Regions from separate parts of the Bradyrhizobium sp. UNPA324 genome, predicted to be linked through region 1. Evidence: predicted binding sites of a transcription regulator. Region 1 holds the regulator's gene; the other holds the start of a gene.

Evidence for each region. Region 1 encodes HrcA, which represses chaperone genes, less so after heat shock. Its sites were predicted from a motif close to GTTAGCACTCNCNNNNNGNGAGTGCTAAC; they were not measured.
Region 2: the regulator HrcA is predicted to act here: its motif matches at 7,457-7,485, upstream of UNPA324_RS16665 (co-chaperone GroES).

The regions. Positions count from the first base shown of each region.
Region 1 covers NZ_LFJD01000004.1:1,228,961-1,244,936, reverse strand. The annotation lists gene UNPA324_RS06000 (CpaE/TadZ family protein) at 1-1,029, opposite strand, end outside; gene UNPA324_RS05995 (CpaD family pilus assembly protein) at 1,026-1,760, opposite strand; gene UNPA324_RS05990 (type II and III secretion system protein family protein) at 1,824-3,341, opposite strand; gene cpaB (Flp pilus assembly protein CpaB) at 3,352-4,167, opposite strand; gene gshB (glutathione synthase) at 4,638-5,582, opposite strand; gene UNPA324_RS05975 (YraN family protein) at 5,593-5,994, opposite strand; gene rsmI (16S rRNA (cytidine(1402)-2'-O)-methyltransferase) at 5,981-6,931, opposite strand; gene UNPA324_RS05965 (penicillin-binding protein activator) at 7,270-8,502, shown strand; gene hemW (radical SAM family heme chaperone HemW) at 8,620-9,774, opposite strand; gene rdgB (RdgB/HAM1 family non-canonical purine NTP pyrophosphatase) at 9,761-10,396, opposite strand; gene rph (ribonuclease PH) at 10,408-11,121, opposite strand; gene hrcA (heat-inducible transcriptional repressor HrcA) at 11,289-12,377, shown strand; gene grpE (nucleotide exchange factor GrpE) at 12,476-13,093, shown strand; gene pncA (bifunctional nicotinamidase/pyrazinamidase) at 13,242-13,964, opposite strand; gene UNPA324_RS05925 (hypothetical protein) at 14,183-15,124, opposite strand; gene dnaK (molecular chaperone DnaK) at 15,519-15,976, shown strand, end outside.
Region 2 covers NZ_LFJD01000004.1:3,440,491-3,456,466, forward strand. The annotation lists gene UNPA324_RS16630 (M12 family metallopeptidase) at 37-306, shown strand; gene UNPA324_RS16635 (glycoside hydrolase family 3 N-terminal domain-containing protein) at 366-1,430, shown strand; gene UNPA324_RS16640 (glutamate-cysteine ligase family protein) at 1,631-2,695, shown strand; gene UNPA324_RS16645 (ABC transporter permease) at 2,702-3,502, opposite strand; gene UNPA324_RS16650 (ABC transporter ATP-binding protein) at 3,499-4,092, opposite strand; gene UNPA324_RS16655 (DUF3182 family protein) at 4,358-5,419, shown strand; gene UNPA324_RS16660 (APC family permease) at 5,462-6,739, opposite strand; gene UNPA324_RS16665 (co-chaperone GroES) at 7,517-7,834, shown strand; gene groL (chaperonin GroEL) at 7,907-9,547, shown strand; gene lepB (signal peptidase I) at 9,669-10,415, opposite strand; gene UNPA324_RS16680 (LysR family transcriptional regulator) at 10,547-11,380, opposite strand; gene UNPA324_RS16685 (cysteine hydrolase family protein) at 11,509-12,102, shown strand; gene UNPA324_RS16690 (glutathione binding-like protein) at 12,115-12,744, shown strand; gene UNPA324_RS16695 (DUF2778 domain-containing protein) at 12,752-13,831, opposite strand; gene UNPA324_RS16700 (FecR domain-containing protein) at 14,485-15,009, shown strand; gene UNPA324_RS16705 (CHASE2 domain-containing protein) at 15,054-15,976, shown strand, end outside.

The sequences.
Region 1 (15,976 bases):
CGTCTTGACGTCGATCTCCGCGCGCTTGTGCATGCCGACCTGGTTGAGACAGTACAGCGGCGGCCGGTCGTTCGGCCGCGCCGCTTTCAGCACGCTCAGCATGTTCTTGGTGTTGCGCAAGTTCGCGAGATCGGGCTCGGCGACGATCACGATGTCGTCGGCGTTCACCAGCGCGCGCCGCGTCCAGCCCGACCATTGGTGGGGAACGTCGAGCACGATGCAGGGCGTGGTCATGCGCAGCGTGTCGAACACGGCGTCGAAGGCTTCGGCGCCGAAATCGTAGACGCGGTCAAGGGTGGCAGGCGCAGCGAGCAGGCTGAGGCGCTCGGTGCATTTGGCGAGCAGGCGCTCCATCAGCGCCGTGTCCGGCCGGTCCTGCGACAGCACGGCGTTGGCGATGCCCTGTACCGGATCCTGGTTGTAGTCGAGGCTCGCGGTGCCGAAGGCGAGGTCGAGGTCGATCACGACTGAATCGAGCGAAAGGTCGCGGGCGATGGTCCAGGCCACATTGTGCGCGACGGTGGAGGCGCCGACGCCGCCCTTGGCGCCGACCACTGCGATGACGCGGCCGGTGATGATGGTCTCGGAGGCCGAGAACAGGCTGCAGATCGAGCGGACGACGTCGAGGGTTTCGACCGGTCCGACCACATAATCGTTGACGCCGCGGCGCACGAGCTCGCGATAGGGCGCCGTGTCGTTGGGATTGCCGATCACGACCACACGCGTGCCGGGGTCGCAGACGCCGGCGAGGTCGTCCAATCCCTCGAGGATGTCGCGCGTGCCGTCGGATTCGATCACGATCACGTTCGGCGTCGGCATCGATTCATAGACTTCGATCGCCGCGGCAAGGCCGCCGTCCTTGGCGGTGAGGTGCGCCTTGGCGAGCCGGCGGTCCTGCCCCGCCGCGGTCACCGCGGTGAGCGTCTGCTCGGTCTCACAAAAAGCCTGCACCGAGATGCGAGGAACCGGCGCGATGTGTTCCTCGGGGTGCTGCGGGTCGTCCGCGTCTTCGTCCTGGAGCCGTGTCATTTGCCGGTATCGCTGAGCTTGGCCTTGTCGGCCTCGGGATTGGGAGACGCGATCGCGGTGCCTTTGCGATAGCGCTCGAAGGCGATGTTGCGCCGCGCGGTATAGGAGGGCGTCTCGGATCGCGGCTGCTCTAGATCGGCCGGGTTGTCGATCATTGCCGCGAGGTTGCGCTGGCTGGCGCAGCCCAGATTGAAATAGGGCCGGTTCTCGTTGTAGCCGGGATCGAGGATGGAGGGGCCGACGTCTTCCGGCCACAGACCGCAGGGACCTGCAACGGCGGTGATCTTCGAATAGCTGAGGCGGATGGTGGGCAGCAGCCCGGGGTCTTCAGGGCGATAGGGATGCTGGACAATGGCCCGCGACGGCACGCCGCCGGACGCGAGCACGGAATGGATCTCCCGATAGGTTGCGGCCGCCGCGCGCGAATTCGCGCTGTCGACGGGGACGTCGACGACGACGGAGCCGGTGCCTTCGCGCACCCAGTCCTGCGCAATGCCCGCGACATCAGAGTGCTGCGCGGCAGAAAGACCGCCTCGCGCCTTGCCGACGAAGATCACGATCGACTTCTTGCCCTCCTGCACCGCGATCGGGTGACGCTGGCGGTAATCGGTCGGCACCGTCTGGGTGACGATCTCGCCGGTGGTGTTGCAAGCGCCGAGCATGACGCACAGCCCAGTCAATGCCAGCGCGATCCCAAAGCTGCGACGTCGATCGGCTGATGTTGTCGTCATCGCCCAGTCCCCTCTTGCCCCGTGTCTTGGCCTGTTCTTGCCCCGGTCTCCAAACCGTTCGCCTCAGTCGATGATGAAGCCGAAATCGCCGGGCGTGCCGTTGATCGGATCGACGCGCCGCGTGATGCCGTAGAGGCGGTTCATGCGGCCGAGCAGCGCCGTCTGCGCGTCGGAGGCCGGCGCGAAGCCGTCGTCGGGCCGCGCCAATTCCTTCTGGGCGACTGCGCGCACCACATAGGGCGTCACGATCACCATCAACTCGGTCTCGTTGTTGACGAAGTCCTGGCTGCGGAACAGCGCGCCGATGATCGGCACCTGGTCGACGCCGGGCAGGCCGTTGATCGCCTGCTTGGTCTGCTGCTGGATCAGGCCGGCCATCGCCATCGAGCCGCCCGAGGGAATTTCGAGCGTGGTTTCGGCGCGGCGGGTTTGGACCGAGGGGATGGTGATCGAGTTGCTCGAGGTCGAGGACACCGCCTGGGTCAACGTGATCGAATTCGTATTCGACAGCTCCGAGACCTCGGTCATCACGCGCAGGCTGATGCGGCCTTCGCTCAGCACGACCGGAGTGAAGTTCAGGGAGATGCCGAACTTCTTGTAGGTGACCTGGGTGGTACAGACGTGGGTGACCGGATCGCAGGAATAGCCTGCGGGGATGGGGAATTCGCCGCCGGCGATGAAGGTGGCGGATTCGCCCGAGATCGCCGTCAGACTCGGTTCGGCGAGCGTCCGCATGACACCGGCGCTTTCCATCGCGCGCATGGTGGCGCTGACGGTGGCGACGCCCTTGGCGAGGCCGGCGACGCCGAGCCCGTTGCTGCCGACGATCGGTCCGCCCGAGACCGAGAACGGGTTGGAATTGTTGAAATTCACCACCGCCGTGCCGGCATTCAGGCTGGCGCTGAGATCGACGCCGAGCTGCTTGACGATGTCACGGCGCACTTCGCCGACGACGACCTTGAGCATCACCTGGTCGCGGCCCCGCACGACGATGTTGTTGACGACCTTGTCCGATCCGCCGACCAGCTTTGCGGCGACGTCGCCGGCCTGCTGCGCCTCGACCGGGCTCGACACCGATCCGGTCAGCATCACGCTGTCGCCGACGCCCTCGATCTGCACGCCCGGCAGCGACTGCCGCAGGGCCGCGCGCATGCCGTTGAGATCGCGCTTCACCGCGATGTCATAGGAGGCGACCTGCTGGCCGTCGGCGGCGAAGAAGACGACGTTGGTCTGGCCGACCTGACCACCGATGATATAGGCGCGCTGAGCCGAGCGGATGACCGCATTGGCGATCTTGGGATCGGCCACCAGCACGTCCTTGACCTCGCGGGGCAGGTCGATGACGACAGATTTGCCGATACCAAGCGAGAGAAAACGCGTCCTCGCCGGCGCGATCGTCGCGACCGGCGACACACCGAGATCCGGCGCCTGCATCGGCGCCTGGTCGCCGACCGGCGCGTCCGCCGCGCTGACGCAACCTGGCGCTGCGAGCAGCCCCAGCATCAGCATCGTCCCCGTCCAGAACGAGCCCGCGCGCTTCCCCCGAATGCGCAGCCCCGTCCGATCATCCCCGTATTTCATTCTGTCCCCATCACTTCTGTGACGTTAGCTGCCGCGTCTGTACGCCGAAGCGGATGACGTTGACGCCTCTGGAGCGTTTGGCTCCTTGGTCCTCGACGGTGACTTCCGCCGCGTTGGCATCGACGATGCTCCGCAGCGCAAGCTGGAGCGTGCCGCCCTGGCGCGCGGCCGACAGCGTGGCGACCTGGTCGGGCTTGAGCTCGAGTGTGACGGTCTTGCCGATCACGGCGTTCTGACCGTCCTTTTCCTTCGGTGCCTGGTCGATCGCGAGCACGCGGATATTGGTCAGGATGACCTCGGACAGGATGAGGTCGTTGCCGCCGGTCGGCGCGTTGGCGCCTTCAGGACTCTTCAGCCGGCGGGTCAGCACGATATCGACGCGGTCGTTCGGCAGGATGAAGCCACCGGCGGCGGTCTCGGCGGAAATCTCGGTCGAAACGGCGCGCATGCCGGAGGGCAGGATCGCGGCCATGAATCCGGAGCCTTCGGCCTTGACCAGCTTCTGCTCGCGGATCGGCTCGCCCTGCATCAGGGGAACGCGCGCGATCGAGCCGGCGATCTGGCTTTGGGCCTCGGGCCTGCTGTCACGGCGGATGAACGCGCCGCTCGCAGTTGCCGCCGGCCAGGTCTGCCATTGCAGATCCTCGGGCTTGAGCGCCTGGCCGAGCTGGATGTCGTTCTTCGCGATGAGAACTTCGACCGTCGGCAGCTTCTCAGCCACGGGCGCGACGGGCGCAGAGGCATTCTGATAGCCGCTCGCCAGATACGCGGCGACGCCGCCGGCCGCGAGCGCGATGACGAGGACGATAATGCGTGCGGTGTTCATACGCTTTACTCATACGCGGGGCACTCGAACCGCACCTGGCGGGTCCCCCCATGTCGATGAGTAGGGAGTAAAAGTATAAGGGGTGTTGCGAGGCCGACCGCGCCTGCCGGTCACGCCGGGGTCTTTCCGCAGATGGTGAACGCGGCGTTATTGGGTCGGCCAGCGGCCCCGTAGATTCACGTATTTCCGCGCGTGCGTTGGCACCTGACGGGGAACGTCATGGTGAATGGGTGGTTAGTGATGAGTTCGCGACGATGCGAGTGAGGCCGTAGTAGCTCGCCGCAACATCGCTGTCGTCCCCGCGAACGCAGGGACCCATAACCACAGGGAGGAGTTGCGGCGCCAAGCGGCAACTCCGAGTCCTCGTAACCATATCTTCCCGTGGTTATGGGTCCCGGATCTGCGCTTCGCTTGTCCGGGACGACGTTGGGGAGAGAGTGCGGACTCTCCAGCGCGATCATTGCGGTGAGTTACTTCTTCCGCTTCTCTTCGATCACGTCCCAGACCTTCGCTGCCACATCAGGCCCGCCGAGCCGCGCGATGGCGCGGATGCCGGTGGGGGAGGTCACGTTGATCTCGGTGAGGTTGCCGTTGATGACGTCGATGCCGACGAACAACAGGCCGTGCTCGCGTAGCGCCGGTCCGACCGTTGCGCAGATCTCGCGCTCGCGCGGAGTGAGCTCGGTCTCCTGCGCCGCGCCGCCGCGCACCATGTTGGAGCGGAGATCGTCCGCGGCCGGCACGCGGTTCACCGCGCCGGCGAACTCGCCGTTGACCAGAATGATGCGCTTGTCGCCGTGCTTCACCTCAGGGATGAATTGCTGGATCACCCATGGTTCCTTGAACGTCACCGAGAACATGTCGAACAGCGATCCGAAATTCATGTCCTGCGGCATCACGCGGAACACCGCCGCGCCGCCGTGACCGTGCAGCGGCTTCATCACGACGGCGCCGTGCATGTCGCGAAACGCGTTGATCTCATCGAGGTCGCGCGAGATCAGCGTCGGCGGCATCAGCTGCGGAAAGTTCATCACGAACAGCTTTTCCGGCGCATTGCGGACCGAGGCGGGATCGTTGACCACCAGCGTCTTCGGATGGATGCGCTCCAGAAAGTGTGTCGAGGTGATGTAGGCGAGGTCGAACGGCGGATCCTGGCGCAGCAGCACCACGTCGAAGCCGTTCAGCGCCTCGCGCTTCGGCTCGCCAAGGGTGAAATGATCGCCGGGCTCGTCGCGCACGGTCAGCAGCTGAACGGGAGCGACGATCTCCTCGCCGACCATCGAGAGCTTGTCGGGCGTGTAATAGAAAAGGCCATGGCCGCGCTTCTGCGCCTCCAGCAGCAGCGCGAAGGTGGAATCGCCCTTGATGTTGATGCGGGCGATGGGGTCCATCTGGACGGCGACGTTCAGTTTCATGGTCTGCCTTTCAGGTCGAGGCGTCGAATGCCGCCAACACATGGCGCGGAAGTGAGCGCGGCGCAATCAGCATGGCGTCGAATCGCAATTCGAATTCGGCATGCTCGGGATGCGCTACGAGCCAGCCTTGCGCGGCATCGATGATGCGCTGCTGCTGGCGCGGCGTCACGGCAAAGGCGGCATCGTCCAGCGTTGCGCGCGCCTTGACCTCGACGAAAGCGATCAGGTTGCGGCGGCGCGCGACGATGTCGATCTCGCCATGCGCCGTGCGGTAGCGCTTGGCGAGAATGCGATAGCCTTTGGCCATGAGATAGGCGGCGGCGCGGCTTTCCGCGGAGATGCCGGTGTGAAACGCGGCGACACGCTCGGGCGAGGCGACCTTTGGTTCCCCGGGGATCTCAGTCTTCGCCATCGCCGCCCCGCGAATCCTTTGCGAGCTCGAGCGCGCGGGCATAGACCTCGCGGCGCGGCCGGCCCGAGAGCGCGACCGCATGCGCCACGGCATCCTTGACGCTGTGCGCGGCAAGCTGCTCGCGCAACAGACCGTCGAGGGCGTCCATTGTCAGCACCTCGGCGTCGGCCGCTGGCGGGCCGATCACCAGGACGAACTCGCCGCGCGTCTCCGGCGCGTCCGCTTGTCGCGCAAACTCGGCAAGGGGCGCGCGCCTGACCTCCTCATGCAGCTTGGTCAGCTCGCGGCAGACCGCGGCGTCTCGCTCACCCATGATCTCGGCAAGATCGGTCAAGGTGGCCTGCATCCGATTTCCCGACTCGAACATCACCAATGTCGCGTCGATGCGTGCGAGCTCGGCCAGGCGCGTCCGGCGCGCGGCGGATTTGGCCGGCAAGAAACCCTCGAAGAAGAAGCGGTCGGTCGGCAGCGCCGCCACCGACAGCGCGGCCAGCACCGAGGACGGGCCGGGCAGCGCGTATACCGCATGGCCGGCGGCGCAGACCTCGCGCACCAGCTTGAAGCCGGGATCGGAGATCAGCGGGGTGCCGGCGTCCGAGACCAGCGCGACCGAGCCGCCGGCCGCGAGCGCCTCCAGGATTTTTGGACGGGCAATCTCCGCATTGTGCTCGTGATATTGCCTGAGCTGCGCCGCGATGGCGTAGCGCTCGGTCAGGCGCCGCGTGATGCGGGTATCCTCGCAGGCGATGACGTCGACGCCGGCGAGGGTCTGCAGCGCCCGCAGCGTGATGTCGCCGAGATTGCCGATCGGGGTCGCGACCAGATGGAGGCCCGGTGCCGCCTTCGGCGCCGCCAGCCGATGGGCATCGATGGAGAAACCGCGCGAGGCGGCGTCTTGAGCGTCAGGCGTATTTATCGGGGCCGGCTTTGCGCGCATAATGAAGTCAACTTAGGCACGATCCGCAGGGCTGGGAACCGGCTCGCCGAAAAAGATCGTGCCGAGGTGAGGGGCGAGGAACGGACGGGAATGTGATCGGTCAGGATCACGTCGGGAGGGAGTTAGGGCCCTCGCGCCATATTCGCGACGGAAACGCCGCCTTGATGCTGCAAGAGCGACGGCGAACAGCTGCCGGGACAGGAAGGCGGCCGCGTTAAGCGGTTATTATCCTTTTGTTTTGGTTAACTATTTGCCGACAATATGCCTGAATCCGCGGCCTTTGTCGTGGAAAGAAGATCGTGATCGGCCGGCGACGGCGGGTCAGAAGAGAAGCTGCCATGGTGGGCCCGCGTTTTCCAAAGTCTCCCCTTCCGGGGTCCCTGATGTCAGGGGCGACCCGCCGGAGCGCGCTCGGCCTGTTGCTCGGCGCGCCCCTGCTGTCGGCCTGCGCCGGCGTACAGCAGAGTCTCAGCCAGTTCTCCAACCCGTTCTCGAGTTCCGCGCCGCCGGCCCAGCCGGCAGGTCCCCCGCAGCAGGCGACGACCGCCGGCACCGGCGGCGTCAAGGTCGCCGTGATCCTGCCGCTCTCGGCCGCGGGCAATGCCGGCCTTGCCGCGCAATCCATGCGCAACGCCGCCGAGATGGCGCTGGCCGAGTTCCAGAATCCGAACATCCAGCTCCTGATCAAGGACGACAATGGCAGCCCGCAAGGCGCGCAGGCCGGCGCGCAGCAGGCGGTCGACGAGGGCGCCGAGATCATCCTCGGACCGCTGTTCGCACAGTCGGTGCCGGCCGTGGCGCAGGTCGCGCGCACGCGCGGCATCCCGGTTATAGCGTTCTCGACAGATTCCAGCATCGCCGGCCGCGGCGTCTATCTGCTCTCCTTCCTGCCGGAGTCCGACGTCAATCGGATCGTCGAATATTCCGCCAGCATCGGAAAGCGCTCGATCGCGGTGCTGGTGCCCGACAATGCCTATGGCAATGTCGTCGAGGCCGCGGTGAAGGTGGCAGTGCCGCGGCGCGGCGGGCGCATCGTCGCGTTCGAGAAATACGGCGCCGACCGCGCGACGCCGGCACGCACGGTGGCGCAGCAGCTCGGCAGTGCGGACGCGCTGTTCATCGCCGATGACGGCGACGCCGTGGTGACGGTCGCTGACGCGATGACCGCCGCAGGCGCGAACTTGCGCAACATCCAGCTGCTCGGCACCGGCCTGTGGGACAATCCGCGCGTCTATGCCAATGCGAGCCTGCAAGGCGGCCTTTATGCCGCGCCCGACCCGGCCGGCTTCCGCGCCTTCTCGGGCCGCTATCGCACCAAGTACGGCGGCGAGCCGATCCGCACCGCGACACTCGCCTATGACGCCGTCGCCCTCGTCGCCGCGCTCGCGCGGACGCAGGGCACCACGCGCTTCTCGTCCGATGTGCTCACCAACCCCTCGGGATTTGCCGGCATCGACGGCCTGTTCCGCTTCCGCGCCGACGGCACCAATGAGCGGGGCCTTGCGGTGATGAAGGTGACGCAGGGCGGTGGCGTTGCGGTGGCGGGCTCGCCGAAGAGCTTTGGGGCGTAGCTCAGGACGACGGTGCCGTAGGGTGGGCAAAGCGATGCGTGCCCACGGCTTCAATCCATTCGCGAAGAGATGGTGGGCACGGCGCAAGTGCGCCTTTGCCCACCCTACGAGAGCTCGTTACGCCGCCAAATCCGCGACCACCGCATCCAGCACGGGAAAACCGCTGCTGGTCACGCGCAGCCGTCCGGTCGCATCGACCGTGATCGCGCCTTCCTCGCGCAAGAGCGCGATACGACGGGGATCGAGCGGACGGCCGGCGAGGGCCTTGTAGCGCTCGGGGTCGATGCCTTCCGCGAGCCGCAATCCCATCAGCAGGAACTCGTCGGCGCGTTCCTCGCTGTTGAGGAGATCGTCGGTGATGATGCCATGGCCGTTGGTCTCGACCCGCATCAGCCAGGCCTCGGGTCGCTTCTCGGTGGCGGTGGCGTGCCTGATACCGTCAATGTCGAGGCGGCCGTGCGCGCCGGGGCCGATGCCGGCATATTCGTCGCCGCGCCAGTACACCAGATTATGCCGGCACTCGGCGCCGCGCCGCGCGTGGTTGGAGATCTCATAGGCGGGTAGCCCAAGCTTGTCGCAGGTCTCCTGCGTGACGTCGTAGAGCGCGCGCGCGACCGCTTCATCCGGCGTCTTCAATTTGCCGGCCTGATGCAGGCCGAAGAACGGCGTGCCTTCCTCGATCGTCAATTGATAGAGCGACAGGTGCTCAGCCGCCTCGTCGATGGCGAGACGCAGTTCATCGGCCCACATCGACGGCGTCTGGTCGGGGCGGGCATAGATCAGGTCGAACGAATAACGGTCGAACGAGCGCCGTGCGATGGCGACGGCATCGAGCGCCTCGCGCGCACTATGCATGCGGCCCAGCGCTTTCAGCGAGGCATCATCGAGCGCCTGCACGCCGAGCGAGACGCGGTTGACGCCGGCACTGCGATAGCCGGCAAAGCGCGTGGCTTCGACGCTGGTGGGATTGGCTTCGAGCGTGACTTCGACGTCGCCTGCAACGCTCCAGTGCTTGCCGATCGCATCGAGCACCGCGCCGACCGTTGCGGGCTGCATCAGGGACGGCGTACCGCCGCCAAGGAAGATCGAGGTGACCTCGCGTCCGGGCGCACGTTCGGCGGTGGCTGCGATCTCTCGCGCGAAGGCGGAGGCGAAGCGTACCTCGTCGATCGCGGCGTGGCGGACATGGCTGTTGAAATCGCAATAGGGGCACTTCGACAGGCAGAACGGCCAGTGCACGTAGACGCCGAAGGCTTCCTTAGCGCGGCTCAAGGCAGATCTCCGCCAGTTTCACGAAGGCGCGCGCACGGTGCGACAGGCCGAGACCGAGCGGCGGCAGCCCGTGCTTCTCGATGCTCTCCATCTCGCCGAAGGTGCGCGTATGGCCATCCGGCAGGAACATCGGGTCGTAACCAAAACCGGCAGTGCCGCGCGGCGGCCAGACCAGCGTGCCGTCGACGCGCGCCTCCACCTCTTCGAGATGATCGTCGGGCCAGGCGACGCAGAGCGCGGAGACGAAATGCGCTGTTCGGCGGTCCGGCGTGGTGGCGCCGCGCTCCTGCAACAGGCGCTCGATTTGCGCCATCGCCGCGTTGAAGTCCTTGGCCGGGCCGGCCCAGCGCGCGCTGTAGATGCCGGGCGCACCGTCGAGTACGTCGACCACGATGCCGGAATCGTCGGCGAAAGCGGGAAGCTTGGTCGCCTGCGCCGCCGCGATCGCCTTGATCGCGGCGTTGCTGCGGAAATCGGTGCCGGTCTCATCCGGTTCGCCGAGCCCGAGGTCACCGGCCGACACCGCCTCGACGCCGTGGGGCGCCAAAAGCTCCCGCATCTCGGCAAGCTTGCCGGGATTATGGGTGGCGATGACGAGCTTTCCGGTGATTCGGCGGTGCATGGGCCTATTGACTACGCGACAGCCAGTTTCTGCAAGTCCACGAGACGCGCAACGCCCTTGCGGGCCAGCGCCATCAGCGCCAGGAACTCGGCTTCCGTGAACGGTTCGCGTTCCGCCGTGCCCTGCACCTCGATGATGCGGCCGTCGCCGGTCATGACGAAATTGGCGTCGGTCTGGGCTTCCGAATCCTCGGCATAGTCGAGATCCAGTACCGGCGTGCCGTTGTAGATGCCGCAGGAAATCGCGGCGACGTTGTCGCGCATGACGTTGGCCTTGATCATGTTGCGCGCCTTCATCCAGTTGATGCAATCGGCGAGTGCGACCCAGGCGCCGGTGATCGAGGCCGTGCGGGTGCCGCCGTCGGCCTGTAGCACGTCGCAATCGACCGTGATCTGACGCTCACCGAGCGCTTCGAGATCGACGATGGTGCGAAGTGAGCGGCCGATCAGGCGCTGGATCTCGACGGTGCGGCCGCTCTGCTTGCCAGCGGCGGCCTCGCGGCGGGTGCGTTCCGAGGTGGCGCGGGGCAGCATGCCGTATTCGGCGGTGACCCAGCCGCGGCCCTGACCCTTCAGCCACGGCGGCAGGCGGTCTTCCAGCGTGGCCGTGACCAGCACATGGGTGTCGCCGAACTTCACCAGGCACGAGCCTTCCGCATATTTGACCACGCCGCGCTCCAGCGTCACGGGGCGCAATTCGTCGGGCGCACGGCGGCTTGGCCGCATGGAAATCCTCCAAAACTCAACGGGAAAGGCTGTTCGCGGTGCTTGTAGGTGGGGTGAGGGTGGGCGGCAAGGGCTTATTCAGCCCCTGATTCCGGGGCTGCAAACGCAACGCTTGTCAGAAGCGCCCGGGATGGACAAATTATGAGGATCTGAGAGGAGTTACCGCTGTGGCCCATCACGATCCGATCCATCTGATCGCGCCGCGCGCAGGCCTCGCCCAGCTCAACGAGCGTTCCCGCGATATCTTTCGTCAAATTGTCGAAAGTTACCTCGCGACCGGTGAGCCTGTGGGCTCGCGCAATATCTCGCGCCTGATCGCGATGCCGCTGTCGCCGGCTTCGGTCCGCAACGTCATGGCCGATCTGGAACAGCTCGGCCTGATCTATGCGCCCCACACCTCCGCCGGCCGGCTGCCGACGGAACTCGGCCTGCGCTTCTTCGTCGATGCCTTGATGCAGGTCGGCGACCTCAACGAGGCCGAACGGCAGTCAATCCAGAGCCAGCTCACGTCCGTAGGTCAGGCGCACTCGGTCGAGGCGGCGCTGGACCAGGCGCTGACGCGGCTATCCGGACTGACGCGGGCTGCGGCGGTGGTGCTGACGCCAAAATCCAATGCGCGGCTCAAGCACATCGAATTCGTCCGCCTGGAACCGGAGAAAGCGCTGGTCATCCTCGTCGGTGAGGATGGTCAGGTCGAAAACCGCGTGCTGGCACTGCCCCCCGGAGTTCCCTCCTCGGCGATCACCGAAGCCGGCAATTTCCTGAACGCCCGCATCCGCGGCCGGACCCTGGCCGAGGCGCGGCTCGAGCTCGAGACTGCGCTGGGCGAGGCCCGCGCCGAGCTCGATCAGCTCGCACAGAAGGTGATTTCAGCCGGGATCGCCAGCTGGTCCGGCGGCGAGAACGAGGACCGCCAGCTCATCGTGCGCGGCCACGCCAATCTGCTCGAAGATCTGCACGCGCTGGAGGATCTGGAGCGGGTGCGCCTCTTGTTCGACGATCTCGAGACCAAGCGCGGCGTGATCGATCTGCTCGGCCGGGCCGAGACCGCCGAGGGCGTGCGCATTTTTATCGGCTCCGAGAACAAGCTGTTTTCGCTGTCGGGGTCGTCCACCATCATCTCGCCCTATCGGGATGCCGCCGGCCACATCGTCGGCGTCCTCGGCGTGATCGGCCCGACGCGGCTGAATTATGCCCGCGTGATCCCGACCGTGGACTACGCCGCCCGCATCGTCAGTCGCCTGCTGGGGGGCTGACCGGCGTTTGAACCGATCACGGGCGCTTGATTTTCGACGCCCGAAGCACGATATCCGGGCCAGCAAAATCCCTTGGAACAAGTTCGAGAACAGAGCCGATGACCGATCGAGACCGGCAACCCGAAGACGCGGCTGCGCCGACTGGCGAGCCCGTGGTGTCAAAGCCCTACATCATGCCCGACGATCCCGAGCCCGGCTCGGTTGAAACCTTGCAGAAGGAAGTCGCCGAGGCGCGCGATCGCATGCTGCGGACGCTGGCCGAGATGGAGAACTTGCGCAAGCGGACCACCAAGGAAGTCGCTGACGCCCGCCTCTACGGCATCACCGGCTTTGCCCGCGACGTGCTCGACATCGCCGACAATCTTCAGCGCGCGCTCGATGCCGTTCCGGCCGAGGCCCGTGCCACGGCCGATCCCGGCCTGATCTCGCTGATCGAGGGCGTCGAGCTCACCGAGCGGTCGCTGCTCAACGCGCTGGAAAAGCATGGCGTGAAGAAGCTCGATCCGCAGGGCCAGAAGTTCGACCCGAACTTCCACCAGGCGATGTACGAAGTGCCCGATCCGTCGGTGCCGTCGGGCACCGTGGTCCAGATCATGCAGGCCGGCTACACCATCGGCGATCGCGTGCTGCGTCCGGCTTTGGTCGGCGTCGCCAAGGGCGGCGTAAAGCCCGCGCCCGCGGCGAACAACAATGAATCCAGCAGCGCGGCGAACTGAATCCTCAGACCCTCATGGTGAGGAGCCGCGCCCTTGCGCGGCGTCTCGAACCATGAAGGCCAAGGTGCCGCAGCGGGGGCCTTCATCCTTCGAGACGCGCGCGAAGTAGCGCGCTCCTCGGGACGAGGGTTTTGCAGTGTTGCGTGTCCTACGCACTCGCCGCGATATCCGCAGATTGAATCCGCTTCACGCCGGCCTTGGCCATGTCGGCCCAGGCCTTTGCGAGCGAACCCTGCGTGTCGATGCCGCGGCAGGCGTCTTCCACCACATAGACTTCGAAGCCTGCCTTGCGCGCGTCGAGCGCGGTCCAGGCAACGCAGAAGTCTGTCGCGAGCCCTGCGACGAAGACGCGTTTGATCTTGCGCGCCTTCAAATATCCGGCAAGGCCCGTCGAGGTCTTGCCGTCGGCTTCGAGGAAGGCCGAATAGCTGTCGACGTCCTTGTGAAAACCCTTGCGGATGATGAGCTCGGCGTGCGGGATCGCAAGGTCCTTGGACAGCGCCGCGCCGTCGGTGCCCTGCACGCAATGATCGGGCCACAGCACTTGCTTGCCGTAGGGAAGGTCGACGGTCTCGAACGGCTTCTTGCCGGAGTGGACTGAGGCAAACGAAATGTGGCCTGGTGTGTGCCAGTCCTGTGTCATCACCACGTTCGCAAACGCCTTCGAGATCTTGTTGATGACGGGCACCACCTGCTCGCCTTCCTTCACGGCAAGGCTGCCGCCGGGCAGGAAGCAGTTCTGCACGTCGATCACGAGCAGCGCGGAGGCCTCGTCCGGCTTGATCGATGCGGCCGCAAACAGCGCGGTTGGCGCGAGAGTCGCGAGCGCCGTCGTTCCAAGCATTGCCAAAATCTGTCGCCGATCCAGCATCGTTCGCCTCCCCTTGTGAGCCAATCGAGGCGAAGCCTAATTCTGCGCGCGAGCGAACAGAAGCCCGAAAATGCAGCCGGCTTTGGTTAGCGGCTAAGCGCTCGTCCCGCGCGTCGGGTGAGGGTTTTCTCCTCTTGGGGGGTCTTGATTGCGGAGACACCCTCTCCCCATCCCTCCCCGCAGGCGGGGGAGGGAGCGCATCCAGCTCGTGGATGCGCTCAACCCTTCGGCTGAATTCCGTCGCGCACGGCGCGGAAGCGGGTGAAGGCGGCCTGCCACTGGTCGCGCGGAGCGCTGGCGATGATGCGCAGCGAGGCGCCGCTGCCCGAGAAACGAATCCACTGCACCACGGTCACCGGCGTCTTGTCCTTGCCGCTGACGCCGTCGATCCTGGTCTCGAAGCCTTGCTGGCCATTGATGCGGATCGGCTCGGACATGGTGACGCGGGATTCGCGCAGTCCGGGGATTTGCAGCGCGGCCTCCTGGGCGAAGCGGGCGCGGTCGTCGGCGGCTTGCGGGGTCGCGCCGATCACGCCGAGGATCATGAACGGCTTCGATTCATAACCCGAGCCCTCGTTGCCGTCGGCCAGGATGATGCTGCTCCCCGGCGCCAGGGTGCGGATGTCCTTGAAGTCGGCAAGATCGGTGATCTTGAACGGCATCAGCCCGATCTGCTCCTCGGCCGAGACCTGCTTGCGGGTGGTGGCGCTCGCGAACATCTGCCGCACCGCCTCGTCGGTGTAGATCTTGGTTGCGTTCTCCGGGATCTGCACCGCGACATAGCCGGAGAAGCCGGCACCCGGCACGATCATCGAATAGCGCTTCACCGGGCTGTCGCCGGCCTTGCCGGTCTCAGTGGTGAAATAGGCAAGACCCGCGGGGGTCTCGACCTTATCCTGCTTGACGCCGCTCGCTCCGGCCGGATTGGAATTGAAGGCGCTCACGACCTCGCCATAGGCGGCCGGCGGCAGCTCGGTGATCAGCACCTTGACGCTGCCGTCCTCGCTCTCGAAGCCCGGAAAGGTCTTGGCCGTGTTGAGGCCGACCAGCGGCACCATGCCGAGGCGCAAGCCGGGCGGAAACACGGCGTCGGCAGCGAGGGCCGGAAGCGCGGAGGCGGCGAGAAGGGCGAGCGCGGCGAGGGGGCGGATCAGCTTCATGGGCACTCTGATTGGTTCACATTGAGACCGTTCGATGGTCGGCCACCGGGCCGCTTTGTCGCGCGAAGCAGCTCTGGCGGCTGTCCGGCCGGTCCGCCTTTTACCGGGTTTGGGCTTGCGGCGACAGGGCGGGCGGGCTTGCGGTAGCGGGGGCTTGCCGGAGCCCGAACCTGTTAATAATTCCTCACCCGCAAGGGCGGTCGAGCCCGGATATCATCTTCCAAAACCCAATGTTTTAGCGGCAGAAACCTAGCTTCGGTCCTTGCGGGCCCCTCCCCCCCTCCTATATGAGCGTCAATCATCGCAATATCGCGGATGTTTGATCTTAGGGGGTTTCGGTTTGGGTGCCTTCTGGGCCCAGCCAACCTGCCGCAAAAAGAAGGATATCAGGACCATGGGAAAGGTCATTGGGATCGACCTCGGCACCACGAATTCGTGCGTCGCCGTGATGGATGGCAAGAACGCCAAAGTCATCGAGAATTCCGAAGGCATGCGCACGACGCCCTCGATCGTCGCCGTCACGGACGACGGTGAGCGCCTCGTCGGCCAGCCGGCCAAGCGCCAGGCCGTTACCAATCCCGAGCGCACCTTCTTCGCAGTGAAGCGCCTCATCGGTCGCCGCTACGACGACCCGATGGTCGAGAAGGACAAGAAGCTCGTCCCCTACAAGATCGTGAAGGCTTCCAACGGCGATGCCTGGGTCGAGGCCGACGGCCAGACCTACTCGCCCTCGCAAGTCTCGGCGTTCATCTTGCAGAAGATGAAGGAGACCGCGGAAGCCCACCTCGGCCAGAAGGTCGACCAGGCCGTCATCACCGTTCCCGCCTACTTCAACGACGCCCAGCGCCAGGC
Region 2 (15,976 bases), 2.2 Mb from region 1:
AATCGAACTTGCGCCGATGAAAGTGTCGGACTCAGAATGAAGATTTCTGACGAAGGTCCTCACGCAAAGGGGCTTGGAACGCAAATTGATAAAAAGCCCGCAGGGATGGTCCTAAACTTCACCTTCGAAAATTGGAGCACTGCTTGCAAGGACGCGAGCATGTACGAGAAGTGCGTGGCCAGCACCGCCGTTCATGAATTTGGACACGCGCTCGGGTTTGCGCACGAACGGAATCGACCTGATACCCCCGGGGAATGTGCAAACCGGGCGCAAGGCGGCAATGTGGCGGCGTTGGCGGATGCATGATTCCCCTCCTTTCAACGGTTGGCGACCATTTCTTCGTCGGCCTTCGGCCTGGAACCATTTTGGACGAACGCGATCGTGCGCTGCTGAGCGATCTCCAGCCGGCCGGCGTCATCCTCTACAAGAGCAATTTTCGTCACGACGTTCCCTGCCGGGAATGGCTGTTGAGCCACAAAGATCTGATCGCCTCGATCCGCGACGCCTCGCAGCGCGAGAAGCAATTCATCGCCATCGATCATGAAGGCGGCCGCGTGTGCCGCACGCCGCCCCCGATGGCACGCTTTTCCTATGCCGCGCGATGGGCCGGTACCGCGGAACAGGTCGGCGAGGCCATGGGCTCCGAGCTCGCCTCGCTCGGCTTCAACCTGAACTTCGCGCCGGTGCTCGACATTCACAGCAATCCCGCCAACCCGGTGATCGGGGAGCGCGCCTTCGGCCGTACGGCCGAGGACGTGGTCAAGTCGATGCTTCCGTTCACCAAGGCCATGGAACGTCAGGGCGTCCGGGCCTGCGGCAAGCATTTTCCGGGACACGGCGACACCCAGGTCGATTCGCACCACGAATTGCCGGTCGTCGATCTCGATCTCGACCAGCTGAAATCACGCGAGCTGCTCCCGCTTGCCGCCGCGATCGATGGCGGCATCGAGATGATCATGACGTCGCACGTCCTGTTCCGGCAGCTCGACTCCAGGAATCCCGTCACGCTGTCGCGCCCAATCACGACCGGACTCCTGCGTGAGGCGATGAAATTCGGCGGCGTGATCGTGCCTGACGACGTCGGCATGCGTGCGATGACTGGACGGCTGGACACGCCGGACGCCGGCGCGCGCTTCATGGCGGCCGGAAACGACATGCTGATGATCTGCGCGCACTGGACCGACACCAAGCGCGCTCGCGGGCTCGCTCGGTCCATCGTCGATGGCGTCGATTCGGGCGGCCTCGATGCGGCCGTGATCGCGGCGTCGGGCAAGCGCGTGCGCGGTCGACCTGGATGCGGCCGCCGACCAAGCCATCTCCTTCGGCGGCCACACTCCAGAGTGCTCTTGCCTCCCTGCCGGGATGAACATCGGCACCGATGCGAGCTGGATGGCTCGGCCGAAAAGAACGAATCCGCACCCGGGCCTTGATCAGTGCCCACCTTGTTGTTTGATCCCCCTTGCGCACAAGTCGAACGCGTCGTTGTGCGTAGCAATGTAGGTCGGCCAAAGAACCTTCACAGCCAGTTGATCGAGACAATCAGGGAGACTGGCGTGAGGTCGCCGTTATCGAAATACGCACAGGACGTCCTGTGCCCGCTACCGGCGTTCACGATTGGAATACATCGACCATGAGCCGCAGTTCGGATTTCCGTTTCGGCTTGGAAGCAGAATTTCTGCTGGTCGATGCCGCCTCATGCCGACCCTTATGGCATCCCGAGCTTCGGTTTGAGGAACTCAACCTCATTCTGGAGGGAATCGATGTCTGCGATTTCGATCACGAGGGGCTGGATCTGATCCCGCTTCATCGCAAGAGAATGCCCTTCGTTGTCGAAGGCTATCAGCTCCCCGGCCCGGACCTGAAGCCGACGGCGTTGTTGCCGAAGGGCGTAGAGATTCGCACCCCGATATGTAACTCAATTGAGGCGTGCGTCGACGCATTCGCCACACTGCACGGGCGGATGCAACGATCTCTTTCCGAACGCGGATATCGCGCCGCAACGCTCTCCTTTCACCCGATCGAAGACCATTTTGAGGGACCGCAGAACAAGCGACGATACGATCATTGGCAGTGGGCGATGGAGGCGATGACCACCTACGGGCCCGATATCAACGTCAGCGTCCCATCTGATGTGGCGGAACGACTGGACTTGCACGAACTCCATGGCAAGGTGAACTATTACGCCCCTGCCCTCACCGCACTCACCGTTGCCTCGCCGCTCTATCGTGGTGACCTTTGGCGCATCCGCGGCGGCGTTGGAAAGTCTGTGCGCACCTATCACCGCAGCACCATTGCGCCGGCGATTTCCATCCACCCCAAGGAACACCTTCGTCTCGAATTCAAGCCGCTCGAAATGACGCCATATCGCGTCGACTATCACGGCTATTTTCTGCTGTGGCTCGCGCTGATCCTCGATGAGAGCTTGCTCGGGCGCGCGACCGAGCAAACGCGGATCTACGACATGGGACAGGTTGCCCGGTTCGGCCTTCGTGCCGAAGGTGCCCGCGAGCGCGCCCATGAAGTCCTGTCGAAGGCACCGAATGCGTTGGGCGCCTGGGACTTCGACTGCCAGGCGCTGGATCACTTCCATGTACGGCTGGAGACCGGTCGCGTCCCCGCGGACGACATCATTGACCGCTACGAGCGCGAACAATCGATCCCCAGCGTACTGCGCGATCTGCTCGACTTGCGGTGATTTCTGCTATTTTTCGCTCGCGATCCGGTCCAGGCGCAACCGATGCCGGTGGTCGGTGAGCAGACGTCCACCTCCGAGGACTGCCGCAAGCGTTCCCAGGCCCGTGCCGCCTGCAATCAGGAACATGATCAGCAGTTGATATTTGACGGCGTCGACCGGTTCGACGCCCGCGAGGATCTGGCCGGTCATCATCCCGGGGAGAGAAACAAGGCCAATCGCCGCCATGCCGTTGATGGTCGGCATAAAGCCGCTTCGCAGCGCGTCGCGGATCACGGGGAGAAGCGCCTGATAGCGCGTGCCTCCCAGCGCGAGGCAGGACTCGACCGCGGCCCGTTCGCGCATCACGCCATTGACGAGCACGTCCAGGCCCAGGCTAACCCCGGTCATGGTGTTGCCGAGGATCATTCCCAATAGCGGCAGCGCGTAGCGCGGATGATACCAGGGGTCGGGACGTAGCTGCGTAAGGAGCGAAAACATCGTGACTGTACCGGCAGCGAGCAAAGTGCACCCTGCACCCAGGCCATAGGTCCAAAGACCCAGTAACCGTCGTTTCTGACGAACGACGATCTCGCGCGATGCAAACATGACCATGATGAACGCCGCGAGCGCAGTCCACAATGGCGAGACAGCAGCGAACAGAAACGTCAGCACGTAACCGACGAGCACGAGCTGAACGACCATTCGCACGCTCGCGACAGCAAGTTGCCCTTCGAGCCTGAGATGCAGCGCTAGGGAAAGTGCGCCATTCATGACCACGAGGAGTGCCGGCAGGATCAAGTCGTTGTAGCCGAGCTGGATATAGCTCAAAGCAGATGCTCCTCGACCCGACCACTGGACATCATGAACAAGCGCGATCCGACGCGCCGCGCCTGGGCGCTATCGTGGGTGCTCCACAGAACACTTGTGCCGGTCGACACACGCTCGGCGACAATGGCTTCGACGGACGCGGTCGACACCGCGTCGAGTGCCGAAGTGGGTTCATCCAGCAACAGCACGCGCGACTGCAACAGGAGCGCACGCACGAGCCCGAGCCGCTGCTTTTCGCCGGTCGAGAGCCGGCGGATCGGCCAGGTCCCGCAATCGGGCGGCAGCCCCAGCCTTTCGGCGAGATTTAGCGCGTCATCCCAGGCGACGAAGTGCTCCTGCACCGTGTCCGCCCACCAGCCTGGCTCAGCGGCGACGTAAGTCACCGCTTTTCGCCAAACGGGAGCCGGCATGGCTTCTCTCGGCGTGCCGTCGAGCTGGATGGAGCCTTCATTCGGATCGAGATCGGCAATGGCGCGCAGCAGAAGGCTCTTGCCGACCCCGGACGGGCCTTGCAGCGCAATGCATTCTCCGTCGGCCAACTTGAAGGAAACCGAGACATGCAGGCGCTTCAGGGTGTCGACGATGAGCATCGTTAAATGACCTTAGAAGGCGCCTTGCTATGACCTGGTTCCCTACCTAGGTTATTGAAACGGGGACTTCCAGTCTCCCCGTCAGACGGGTTCCGTCCAAGCACTGACCAATGCTCACTTGTTGAGATGGTTGTTCATGGACCGACCCAGTCTAACTTCCCATCATAGATTTGACCCTGCAGGGGCGTCAGCGCCTCGCCGCATTCGGCGTGAACAGCACGCTGTGGAGGCGGTCGCTGTCCATTTCGCCGGACTAAGCGCCCCCATGTACACCCACGAGAAGGTCACGCTATCCGTGGTCGCGAAGAGCATCGCGCGCCTAATTGAACACCCTTTTGTAGGGGAATTTGATCCAAGAGCACATGTCGCCGGTCATTTTTTCTTCGTTCCCAGCGACACGCTGATGCGCGATGAAGCTCAGGATCTTGGTATTCATTCTTCACATCAGCTCTATGGCGCGGTGGTGCCCTACCCCTTCGTCAAGACCAAAGCGATCACGCATCGCCTGGTTGCCACGCACGCGGCATGCCCCTCTGGCTGGTCATCAGCATTCGCGGATGGTGTCCATAGTGCGGTTCTTCCGGGGTTCACGGCATTTTCCGCTGACGATGCAAGATTGGCCGCCGAACGAATCTTGACGCTGGGGACAGTTCACCTGAAGGAGCCGCTGGGCGACGGCGGTCACGGGCAAGCCGTTGTCAGGAGCCTGGGTGAACTGGAAGCGTATTTAGAGAATTTCCCCGCTGAGAAGCTCGCCTCTCATGGCCTGGTGCTCGAGACCAACCTGCGTCGCGTCATGACCCGAAGCGTCGGCTCCACCACCATCGGAAATCGGTCGATCGCCTACCATGGCACACAGCGTACGGTTACGAACAATCACGGACTCTCGGTCTACGGAGGCTCGCATCTCATTTGTGTTCGAGGCGGCTGGTCAGCACTTGAGGGTCTTCCCATGGAAGCCGAAGCTAGGCTCGCCGTGAAACAAGCTCGAATATACGACCGCAACGCTGCCAAATTTCCCGGTTTCCTGGCCTCACGCCGCAACTACGACGTCGGACAAGGCATTGACGAGCACGGACAGTGGCGATCCGGCGTGTTCGAGGCCTCCTGGCGTTCGGGTGGCGCAAGCACTGCGGAACTCGCCGCTCTGACTGCCTTCGCCAATGATCCGGGCCTACAGGTGGTCGAGACTGCGTCCGTCAAGGAATATGGAAAGCCGCGCAAAATCCCGGTTGGCGCCGCCATCCATTTCCACGGTGACGATCCGGAGGAGGGACCACTGGTCAGATACACGACGGCGATACGGGCGCTGTGCCAAGTGGCGTAAGCTTGTCAAACGATGCCGGAAGTACCTCTAGCACCTGCCGCGTCACGCGGCCCGCCATCGCGGGTGCATACGATGCAGGACAAGGCGGGCCAGCGTTAATATAGCCAGGGTTCCTACCGCAGCGATGACCGCGAAATGAGGCATTGCTATCGTCAGGCCAATGCATCCCACGATTCCGTACCACGAGATGATCGAGGGATAGAGGCGCTTCCGAACCGGTAGATTCAACGCAGCAAAATGCGTGATGAAATACCACACGAGCATAAAGGAGCCGCCGACTTCGATGAGGGGCCGAAGATCAAAGATGAAGGCGGCGCTTGCGCTGAGCACGCCAAGGCAGATGACCGCATGACGCGGCGTCCGCGATCGCTGGTGAATTTTTCCCAACCAACTGGGAAGCTCGTGGGCCTCTGCCATCGGCAGCACGACGCGCGAAGCACTCAGGAGATCGCCCAAGATCTCCGCAAGCGCGGCAGCGATCGCGCCTGCCAAGATGACCCATTTGCCCCACGGGCCGATTGCCTTTAGCGCCGCTGCGAGCAGCGGGGTATCCTGCGCCCCGACGTCGTCGGGCCCGAGCACGCCGAGGGTAATCGCGGCCGCACCGACAAACATGACCGCCGCGATTGCTACACCTCCAATGATGGCGATCGGAATAGTGCGACGCGGATCTTTGACCTCCCCGGCCATGATGGCCATTCGCATAAAGCCGTCCCAGGTCCAAAAAAAGATAGCCGCGCCACTGGCGATGCCCATCAGTCCATTGGCCCCTAAGACTGGAACGAAGTGACCCTGCTCGATCCCGTGCAGCGAGAACGCTCCATATATCGACAGCACAGCGATGACGAACAGCAGGAGACTGATGAGCACCCGCGAGGTCAGCTGGATCCCAAACAGGTTCAGAATGGTGATAGTCACGACCGCAGCCGCCGCGACGAAGTGAACGGGAATCGCCGGAATGACCTGCCCCAGGTAAGTGGCGAAGGCGAGTGCGATGACACTGACCGAGATCAGATTTTTGCCGAGATATCCGCAGCCCGCAATGAAGCCGAGCGTAGGCTGGTGGACATCGCGTGCCCATGTGAAAGCGCCGCCTTCGGTCGGATTGTTCGCACCCAATTGTGCGGCGCTGATGCCGGTCGCAAGGGCAACACTGCCGCCGAGGAGTATGGCAATCAGGATGCCGCTCCCCGCGGCTGCGGTGGCAGCACCGATGGTGGCAAAGATACCGATGCCAACCATCATCCCGGCTGTGAAGAGTGTAGCCGTGATCGGCCCAAGCTCGCGCCTTAAGCTCTGTTGTCGTGCATTCTTGCCCATGCGAGTTTGTCCGGACGGGCTCGCGGCTTCGGGAGTTCATGCAGCGCAGCGCGAACGCAATCCTTCTAATGTCCAGGCGCGTCGCATAGCGCTAACGCTCCGGCCGTTCACTACCTGCCAGGAAAGTCAGTGGACCTTCTCATGCAGAATGTAAAAAACGAATCGAACCCTTGGTCAGTTCCTCGCCGGAACATTGCCGTTGCGGCGCTACATCGCCGGGAGCTTCCGCGGCCAGCACAATCGCTAGCGAGCACCGACCGCTGCCATCAGGAGCGCAAAATCGCAGAACATCGTAGTTTGGCGTACAAAATCGTGCAAATGGCGGAGGGAGAGAATCTATAAAAAAACTTGCTCGACTGCTGCTGCTCAGATCCTCTCGCTAGGCGAGAGGGATGGGATTTCCCGGCCTCTCCGCGTACCGCCGCGGGTCTAGACTGCCGTTGGACGCGGCATCGTTGTACCTGCACAGGCTAATCCAGACGCGCGCAACCCTGCCCGGCTAGCCATTGGATGGCAAAGCCAAACAACACCTGGGCAGGCGGTACAAGCCCGCCTAGAGTTCCCCCAGCGGCTTCCTCCAACCAGCCAAGACTTGATTCCAGGGGCTCCTTTAGGTGGCCCCTCAATGGGCTCCGCGGACCGGTGAGGGCGACGGATTTTCGAAATCCTGCGCGGCTTTGTCTTGTTTGCCGACCAAGCCGGCTTATTTTCGGAGCGGCCAGCACTCGCTACCTTCGACTGCTATTTCAAAAAGCGACTAGAAGATAGGAGGAGAGCATGAAATTCCGTCCGCTTCACGACCGGGTCGTGGTCAAGCGCATCGACGCGGAAGAGAAGACCGCCGGTGGCATCATCATTCCCGACACGGTCAAAGAAAAACCCTCCCAGGGTGAAGTCATCGCCGTTGGCCCCGGCGGTCGTGACGAAAACGGCAAGCTGATCCCGATCGACGTCAAGGTCGGTGACCACGTGTTGTTCGGCAAGTGGTCGGGCACCGAGATCAAGATCGGCATCCAGGAGCTGTTGATCATGAAGGAGAGCGACATCATGGGCGTTCTCACCGACGTGTCTTCCAAGAATAAGAAGGCCGCCTAATCCGTCGCTCAAGCGCCTGTCGAGCGCCTCATCAAGGGTGATGACTAAGTCAAAAACTCAGGGAAACCCACTATGTCAGCCAAAGAAGTCAAATTCGGAGTCGAGGCCCGCGACCGCATGCTGCGCGGTGTCGACATCCTCCACAATGCGGTAAAAGTGACGCTCGGTCCGAAGGGACGCAACGTCGTGCTCGACAAGTCGTTCGGCGCTCCCCGTATTACCAAGGATGGCGTCACCGTCGCCAAGGAGATCGAGCTCGAGGACAAGTTCGAGAACATGGGCGCCCAGATGGTGCGCGAAGTCGCCTCCAAGTCCGCAGACGCGGCTGGCGACGGCACCACCACCGCGACCGTGCTCGCCGCTGCGATCGTCCGTGAAGGCGCCAAGTCGGTTGCCGCCGGCATGAACCCGATGGATCTGAAGCGCGGTATCGACATGGCCGTGGAAGCCGTGGTCTCCGATCTCGTCAAAAACTCCAAGAAGGTCACCTCGAACGAGGAAATCGCCCAGGTCGGCACGATTTCAGCCAATGGCGATGCGGAGATCGGCAAGTTCATCGCCGACGCGATGAAGAAGGTGGGCAACGAGGGTGTCATCACCGTTGAAGAAGCCAAGTCGCTCGAGACCGAACTCGAAGTTGTCGAGGGCATGCAGTTCGACCGTGGCTACATCTCGCCCTACTTCGTCACCAACCCCGATAAGATGCGCGTTGAAATGGATGATGCCTACGTCCTCATTAATGAGAAGAAGCTATCTCAGTTGAATGAACTACTTCCCTTGTTGGAAGCGGTGGTGCAGAGCGGCAAGCCGCTTGTGATTATCGCCGAAGACGTCGAAGGCGAAGCGCTCGCCACCCTCGTTGTCAACCGTCTCCGCGGCGGCCTGAAGGTCGCCGCCGTCAAGGCGCCGGGCTTCGGCGATCGCCGCAAGGCCATGCTGCAGGACATCGCGATCCTGACCGGCGGCCAGGCGATCTCGGAAGACCTTGGCATTAAGCTCGAGAACGTCACGCTCAACATGCTCGGTCGCGCCAAGAAGGTCATGATCGACAAGGAGAACACCACGATCGTCAGCGGCGCCGGCAAGAAGGCCGACATCGAGGCGCGGGTCTCCCAGATCAAGGCGCAGATCGAGGAGACCACCTCGGACTACGACCGTGAGAAGCTCCAGGAGCGTCTTGCCAAGCTCGCAGGCGGCGTCGCGGTGATTCGCGTCGGCGGCGCGACCGAGGTCGAGGTGAAGGAGCGCAAGGATCGCGTTGATGACGCGATGCATGCGACCCGCGCGGCGGTCGAGGAAGGCATCGTCCCGGGCGGCGGCGTCGCCCTGCTCCGTGCCTCCGAGCAGCTCAAGGGCCTGCGCACCAAGAACGACGACCAAAAGACCGGCGTCGAGATCGTGCGCAAGGCGCTGTCGGCTCCCGCTCGCCAGATCGCGATCAACGCCGGTGAAGACGGCTCGGTGATCGTCGGCAAGATCCTGGAGAACAAGGCCTACAATTACGGCTTCGACTCCCAGACCGGCGAATATGCCGACCTCGTCAAGAAGGGCATCATCGACCCGACCAAGGTGGTCCGCACCGCGATCCAGAACGCAGCCTCGGTGGCCGCGCTCCTGATCACCACGGAAGCCATGGTCGCCGAGCTGCCCAAGAAGGGCGGCGCCGGCCCGGCAATGCCCCCCGGCGGCGGCATGGGCGGCATGGACTTCTAAGTCCAGCTACCTCAAAGACTACGAAACCCCGGCAGCGATGCCGGGGTTTTTGTTTTGAGGACCGTCATTCCGGGGCGCGACGAAGTCGCGCCCTGGAATGACGAGAGGAGAGGCCCTTGCCTCACCGCACCTTGCCCAGCCGCTCCATGCGCGGCTCGCCGTCTTCGTCCAGCGACCAGAAGATCCGCGTCACCTTGCCGACCAGATTGTCCATCGGCACGAAACCGAACGTCGGCATGCGGCTGTCGGTGGAATTGTCGCGGTTGTCGCCGAGCACGAAGACATGGCCCGGCGGCACCGTGAAGACGTTGGTGTTATCGAGATAGCCGCTGTCGATGCAGTCGTTGGTGACGTAGGACGCGCCGTTCGGCAGCGTCTCGCGCCAGCGCTTGACCTTCGCCTCGTCATCGCCTCCGCAGCTGGTACCGGCCCGCTTCGCCTCCAGCGCGACGCGCGTCACCGGACGGTCGTTGAGGACGAGCCGGCCCTGCCGCATCTGAATGCGGTCGCCGGGCAGCCCGACCACGCGCTTGACATAGTCGGCCGAATTGTCCTTCGCCGTCCGGAACACGACGATGTCGCCGTATTCTGGGTCGGCGGCGAGGATGCGGCCCGAGATCCAGGACGGCGCGAAGGGGACGGAATAGCGCCCGTAGCCGTAGGCATATTTCACGGCGAAGACGTAGTCGCCGACCATGAGCGTCGGCGCCATCGAACTGGAGGGGATGCTGAACGGCTGATACAGGACGAAGCGAAACAGGATCAGCGGCGACCATAGCAACGGGACCAGCAGGATCAGGATGAGAATTGCCTTCCATTCGCGCGATTGCGCCCGCGAGGGCCGGATCGTTTGCGAAAGACTGGTCATGCGCTCACCCCGGTCAAGTCTCGTCGCGAGATTACGCAACCTTGGCGCGCGCGCAATCCCGCCGAACGTCAAACTTGGTCGCACGTCGCGCTGACGGCGTTCAATGCGAAGGCCACGAACGTCGCCGGCAGTCAGTCCTGTGGGAGGTCCTTGAAGCACTGCCGGACCCAGTCGATCGTCACGCGCGTCGCTGCGTCGCGCTTGAGATGGTTCTGCACCAGGAGCCAGACGTCGCGTCGCTTCGGCAGCAGCGTGGCGCGCAGGCGGCGATCGCCGAGCAGATCCGCACAACTATACTCCGGCAACACGCCGGCGGCCTGATGCGCGCGGACCAAATTGCGGATGACCCGCACGTTGTCGGTGACGCAACGGGCGCGGATTTTCCTGGTGCGCAGGAATTGCATCTCGGGAATGGCACCCAGCTCGTCCGGATAGGCGCAGAGCATCGGCTCGCCTTCGGTGGCAACAGGCTCGAAATAATAGAGCTTGATGTCGCCGAGCCTCGAGATTGCAAAGTCGCCCTTGTCGGGCTTGCGCAGGCGGATCGCGAGATCGGCTTCCCACCGCGAGAACTTGACGTTCTCACTCGAGGTGAGGAACTGCAGCATCAAGCCGGGATTGGCGCGCAGGAAATCGCTCGCGCGCGGCGACAGCACCTGCTCGGCGACCGTGTTGGTGGATGCAATGCGCAGGCGCCCCACGGGACCTTCCACGCTCTCACCAAGACGACCGATCTCGGCGGCATGCGCGGCCATCGCCTCGACATGCGCCAGCACCGCCTCACATTGCCGCGTCGGTTTGCGAACGCCGTCGGCAGCCTCGAACAGGCGCAAGCCCAACGCACGCTCGATGCGCGACAGCCGACGCCCGACCGTGGTCTCGTCGATGCGCAGGCGTGCGCTGGCGCCGGCATAGGTGCCCTCGTCCCTGACGGCGGCGATGATGCGCAGATCGTCCCAGTTCATCGGGTGAGGTTACATCGACCGCGACGAGCCTGCAATATCGCAGCCACCCGCTGCAATCTCCCTGCATATCGGCAGGCAGCCCCGGGGCTATGTTGGCCCTGCCATTCGCTCCCGGAGATTCCAAGATCATGACGACCGCAAAGACCCTGCTGCAGCTCGCCGGCGCCGATCTTACCCCGCCGCGTCTTACCGACGCTGCGCTGGTGCTGATCGACATTCAGAACGAATATCTCGCAGGCCCCCTCGCCTTGCCGGACGCCAGGCCCGCGATTGCGCGCGCGGCTGCCCTGCTGGCAAAGGCCCGCGCGGCCAATGCCGCGATCATTCACATCGCCCATCGCGGCAAGGCGGGTGGTCTGTTCGATCGCAGCGCCGACCGCGGTGCCATTGTCGCCGAGCTGACGCCGCAAGCCGGCGAGCTCGTGATCGAAAAGGAGCTGCCCAACTCGTTTGCCGGCACCGATCTGAAGGCGCGTCTTGACGCGATCGACAGGAAAAACATCGTGCTGGCCGGCTTCATGACCCATATGTGCGTTAGCTCCACTGCACGTGCCGCGCTCGACCTCGGCTTTCGCGCGACGATCGATGCCGATGCCTGCGCCACGCGCGACCTGCCCAACGGGCGCGGCGGCACGCTGGACGCCCGGACCATTCACGAGGTTGCGCTCGCCGAACTATCCGACCGCTTCGCGATCATCGCGCGCGGCGATGCGCTGACATAAGGGAGCAAAGCGATGCTGCAACTCTACTTCTCGCCGATGGCCTGCTCGCTCTCGAGCCGCATCGCGCTGATGGAAGCAGGTCTGGATGCGAGCTATCATCAGGTGCATCTCTGGACCAAGAAAATCGTGGACGACGACGGTGATTTTCGCGGCATCAGCCCTAAGGGCGCGGTACCGGTGCTGGTGCTGGACAACGGCGAACGCCTGACGGAAAGCGCGGCGGTGCTGCAATACATCGCCGATTTGAACCCCAAGAGCGGCCTCGCGCCTCGGCCGGGCGATGTCGATCGCTACCGCTTGCAGGAATGGCTGAGCTTCATCGGCTCAGAGATCCACAAGGCATTCCTGTTTCCGACCTTCTGGTACAAGGACGACGGCTCGCTGGCCAAGCCGCGGGCAAGGATCGCACAGACATTGTCGGTGCCGGCGGAGCATCTGGCGGAGCGCGAATTCCTCGTCGGCAACAGCTTCACCGTCGCGGACGCACACCTCACCTGGGCCCTGCTGCTGCTCCGTCCCGCGGGAATCGACATCGCGCGATGGCCATCCTTGTCGGCCTATCTCGAGCGCATGCAGACGCGGCCGGCAGTGCGGAGCGCGATCGCGACCGAGATGGCGCTGCGCAAGGCGATGGCAGCGTGAGCGCGCCTCACTCCACCCGCGCCAGCACCGCGAGCTTGCGGATGCCCTTGTTACGGTAGGCGTCGAGGAACGCGTAATAGTCCTTGAACGACACGCAGCCGTTGGAATCGCCGTTCGGCCCGAGCATGAAGGTATGGGCGAGCAGGCCGTCGCGGCCGTAGATCGCGCTCTCGCCGCCGATCGGGGTCAGGCGCAGCGCCGGCACGCCGTGGAACAGCGCCTCGCGCGGCTTCAGCGTGTAGATGTGCGGCGGTGTCACGCCGCGCATGCGGGTGCGCTGCGAGCGCGGATCGTCGAGATTCGAGCCGAGGCCGGAATGCGCCTCGAGCTTGGTGCCGTCAGGCAGATAAACCGTCTTGGCGGTGATGTCGTAGACGGCAGTGTCGCGCTCATAGGGCGGCGCGCCGCCGAACATCGGGTTCTGCTCCTTCGGAGCGATAGACGCGGTGATGCTGGCATCGGCCGAGGCATAGGCCAGGAGCCCGCCGGACGGCTCGCGCTTGCCCCAGAGTTTTTCGACCATCGACTGGCGCGGACCGGTGATCGACATCACCGCGGCCTTGGCGCGGTCCGCGAACGACTTCTTCGCTTCGGGTGCCGGCACGATCTGGGCCGGATCGGCCGACGCAAGCTGGATCTGAGCATCCGGAGCGCGCTTGGTCTTGTCCGCGGTCTTGTCAGCAATCTTGGCCGGGGCCGACGGCTTCAGCGCTTCCGCAACCTTGGCGATCACGCTCTGCTTCGGCGGATCCTTGGCTACCGCAACCTGGGTCGCCGGCGCCGCGCTGGCCGCGTTCGAGGCCACACCTTGGGTCGCAGCTGCGGCAAAGCGCTCGTTGAACATCTCGCGCGAGATCGGGGCGGCGACCTGCAACCGGTCAGGCAGGAGCGCAAAAGCTTCCTTGATGGCGTCGCCCGCCTCGCGTAGCGCGACCTTGGGCGCCCGCTTGATCACGGGCTCGTCGTAGCCAATGCTGCCGACGGTCGGGTAGACGCTCGCGCCAAAGACGTTGCTGTAGATGGTCCAGCCGGCGCCCATCATGGCGCAGCCGATCGCCGCGGCGCCGAGCCAATTGGTCGTGGTCATTTTCCGGGAAGGCTTCCGAAGAGAATTCTTGGACTTCCGTGCCGCGTAACTATGCGCAGCGATACTCGTACTCATTCGCCTTGCGTCCAGGACGGTGTCACTCAGTCCCCCTTCAAAGTGCCGCTGGTCACGATCCGGGAACAGCATCTCGCAGAGGGTCGGAGCGTCATTAAGGCGACTTTTAGTTAAATGCGGATTAAGTTCGGGCAGATGTGGGGCGGCTCGTCAACGCTGTCTCATTCTGAGAAAAAAGCCCGCAGAACTACGGACTTAGGCGCGTCTGTTAACCATCATTCTCGGCCGGATCGGCGCATTCAGCAGACGTCTCTAGCCGCCTTCTTAAGCGCATCCAACCAAGTCCTTTTCGTGGTCTTCAATGCCCGGACGATAACGGGGAAGCGTTGCGCGAGGCTGGCGTTGCGATGGGTCCCTTCCCCTCTCTCGGCGCCGGCGGTAGACGCTCCCGCGTCGCACGCGGCGCGGTGTCCTCAACGTGGTACGGCCCCCTGACCGAAAGTTGATCGCACCGGACTGGCAAATGCCGCAGCGGCGAAATAGCTGCGAGGACGGCACTTTTCAGCAGCCTCTGCGTGTGATACGGTACCGTATCAACATTGCCTCGAACTGTGCCAAGCACGCAAACGGAGGCTGGCATGAATGGGGTCGCGCGCGCCGGGTTTTACGCTCTCGCATGGTCGTTTCTGTTGATCGGCTCTGCAAGTGCACAGCCCGCTGCCAATGCGGGCTGCACGGCATCGCCATCCACCGCAGGGACACAAGTGTGGCGGTGCGACAACGGGATCACCATTGTCGCAGAAAACGGCGCCAGATTTGAACTAAAGGACGCCAACCGCGACGGACATATAGACTCCGTCGAGTTGAGCAGCAGAGCGCTGCTGGTCGAAGTGCCCAAAAAGGCGGGCGGCAACCCCTTCAAGGTGCTGACGCCGCAGGCGATCGCCGCGGTGCGCGGCACCAGATGGGCCGTCGATGTCGCTGAGGCCAAGACCTCCGTCTTCGTCGCTGACGGCCGTGTCGGCGTCAATCGCAGGAGCCGCGGGCGCGGCGTCGTTCTTGGCCCCGGCGAAGGCGTCGACGTGGAAGCGACCGGCCCATTGACCGTCAAGACATGGGGCCAGCCGCGCGTCGACACGCTCATGAGAAGGCTTGGTCAATAAGGTTTCGCCGGTAAGACGTAGAACAAAGAAGATTGCAGTACCTAGTGACTAGACGCGTTCAGATCCTGGTGGCCCTCGTCCTCACCGCGCTGTGGGGGGCGGGCATCTATGCCGCGCATGCCACCGGCCATCTCCGTTTTCTCGACCGCCTCGAGGCAACGCTGACCGATTGGCGGACCCAGGTCCGCGGCGTGCAGCGTCCGCCCGATCTCGTCACCATCGTCGCGATCGACGATACCGTGGTGAAGCGCGGCGGCAGCTATCCGCTGCCGCGTGCCGACCTCGCCCGCGTCGTCGACACCATCGTGCAGTTCAAGCCGAAGGTCGTCGCGATCGATCTCCTGCTCGTCGACCGCAGCGCCGCGATCGGTGACGCGACGCTCGCCAACACGCTTGCCACCGGCCCCATGGTTCTGGCCGCCGCAGCGATCTTCCCGTCCGCCAGCGAGACCGTGGAGCCGAGCAGCGCGGGTCCCCTCGCCATGCTGCCGCAGGCCGAACGCTTCCTGCTGCCGTTGCCGCCGTTCGCTGACCACGCTGAGGTCGGCGTCGTCAATGTCGCGACGGGACAGTCGGGCTCGCCGCTCTCGGTGCCGATGCTGTTCCGGACGCAGGACAAGGTCGAACTGTCGTTCCCCCTGCGCGTCGCCAGCCGCGCGCTCGACAAGCCGCTGACGATCACCTCGGATCATCTCATGCTCGGGGACCGTGCGGTGCCGACCGACAGCGAATTCGCGCTGCCGATCACCTATTACGGTCCGCGGCGCACCATCCGCACCGTCAGCGCACAGAGCATCTTCGACGGCACGCTCGATCGCGCGGCGATCGAGAACCGGATCGTCGTGATCGGCGCCTCGGTCGCCGGCGGTGGCGACTTTTATCCCACACCGTTCGATTCCCTGATGCCCGGCGTCGAGGTGGTCTCGACTGCGATCACGCATCTCGTGGCCGGCGACGGTATCGTGCG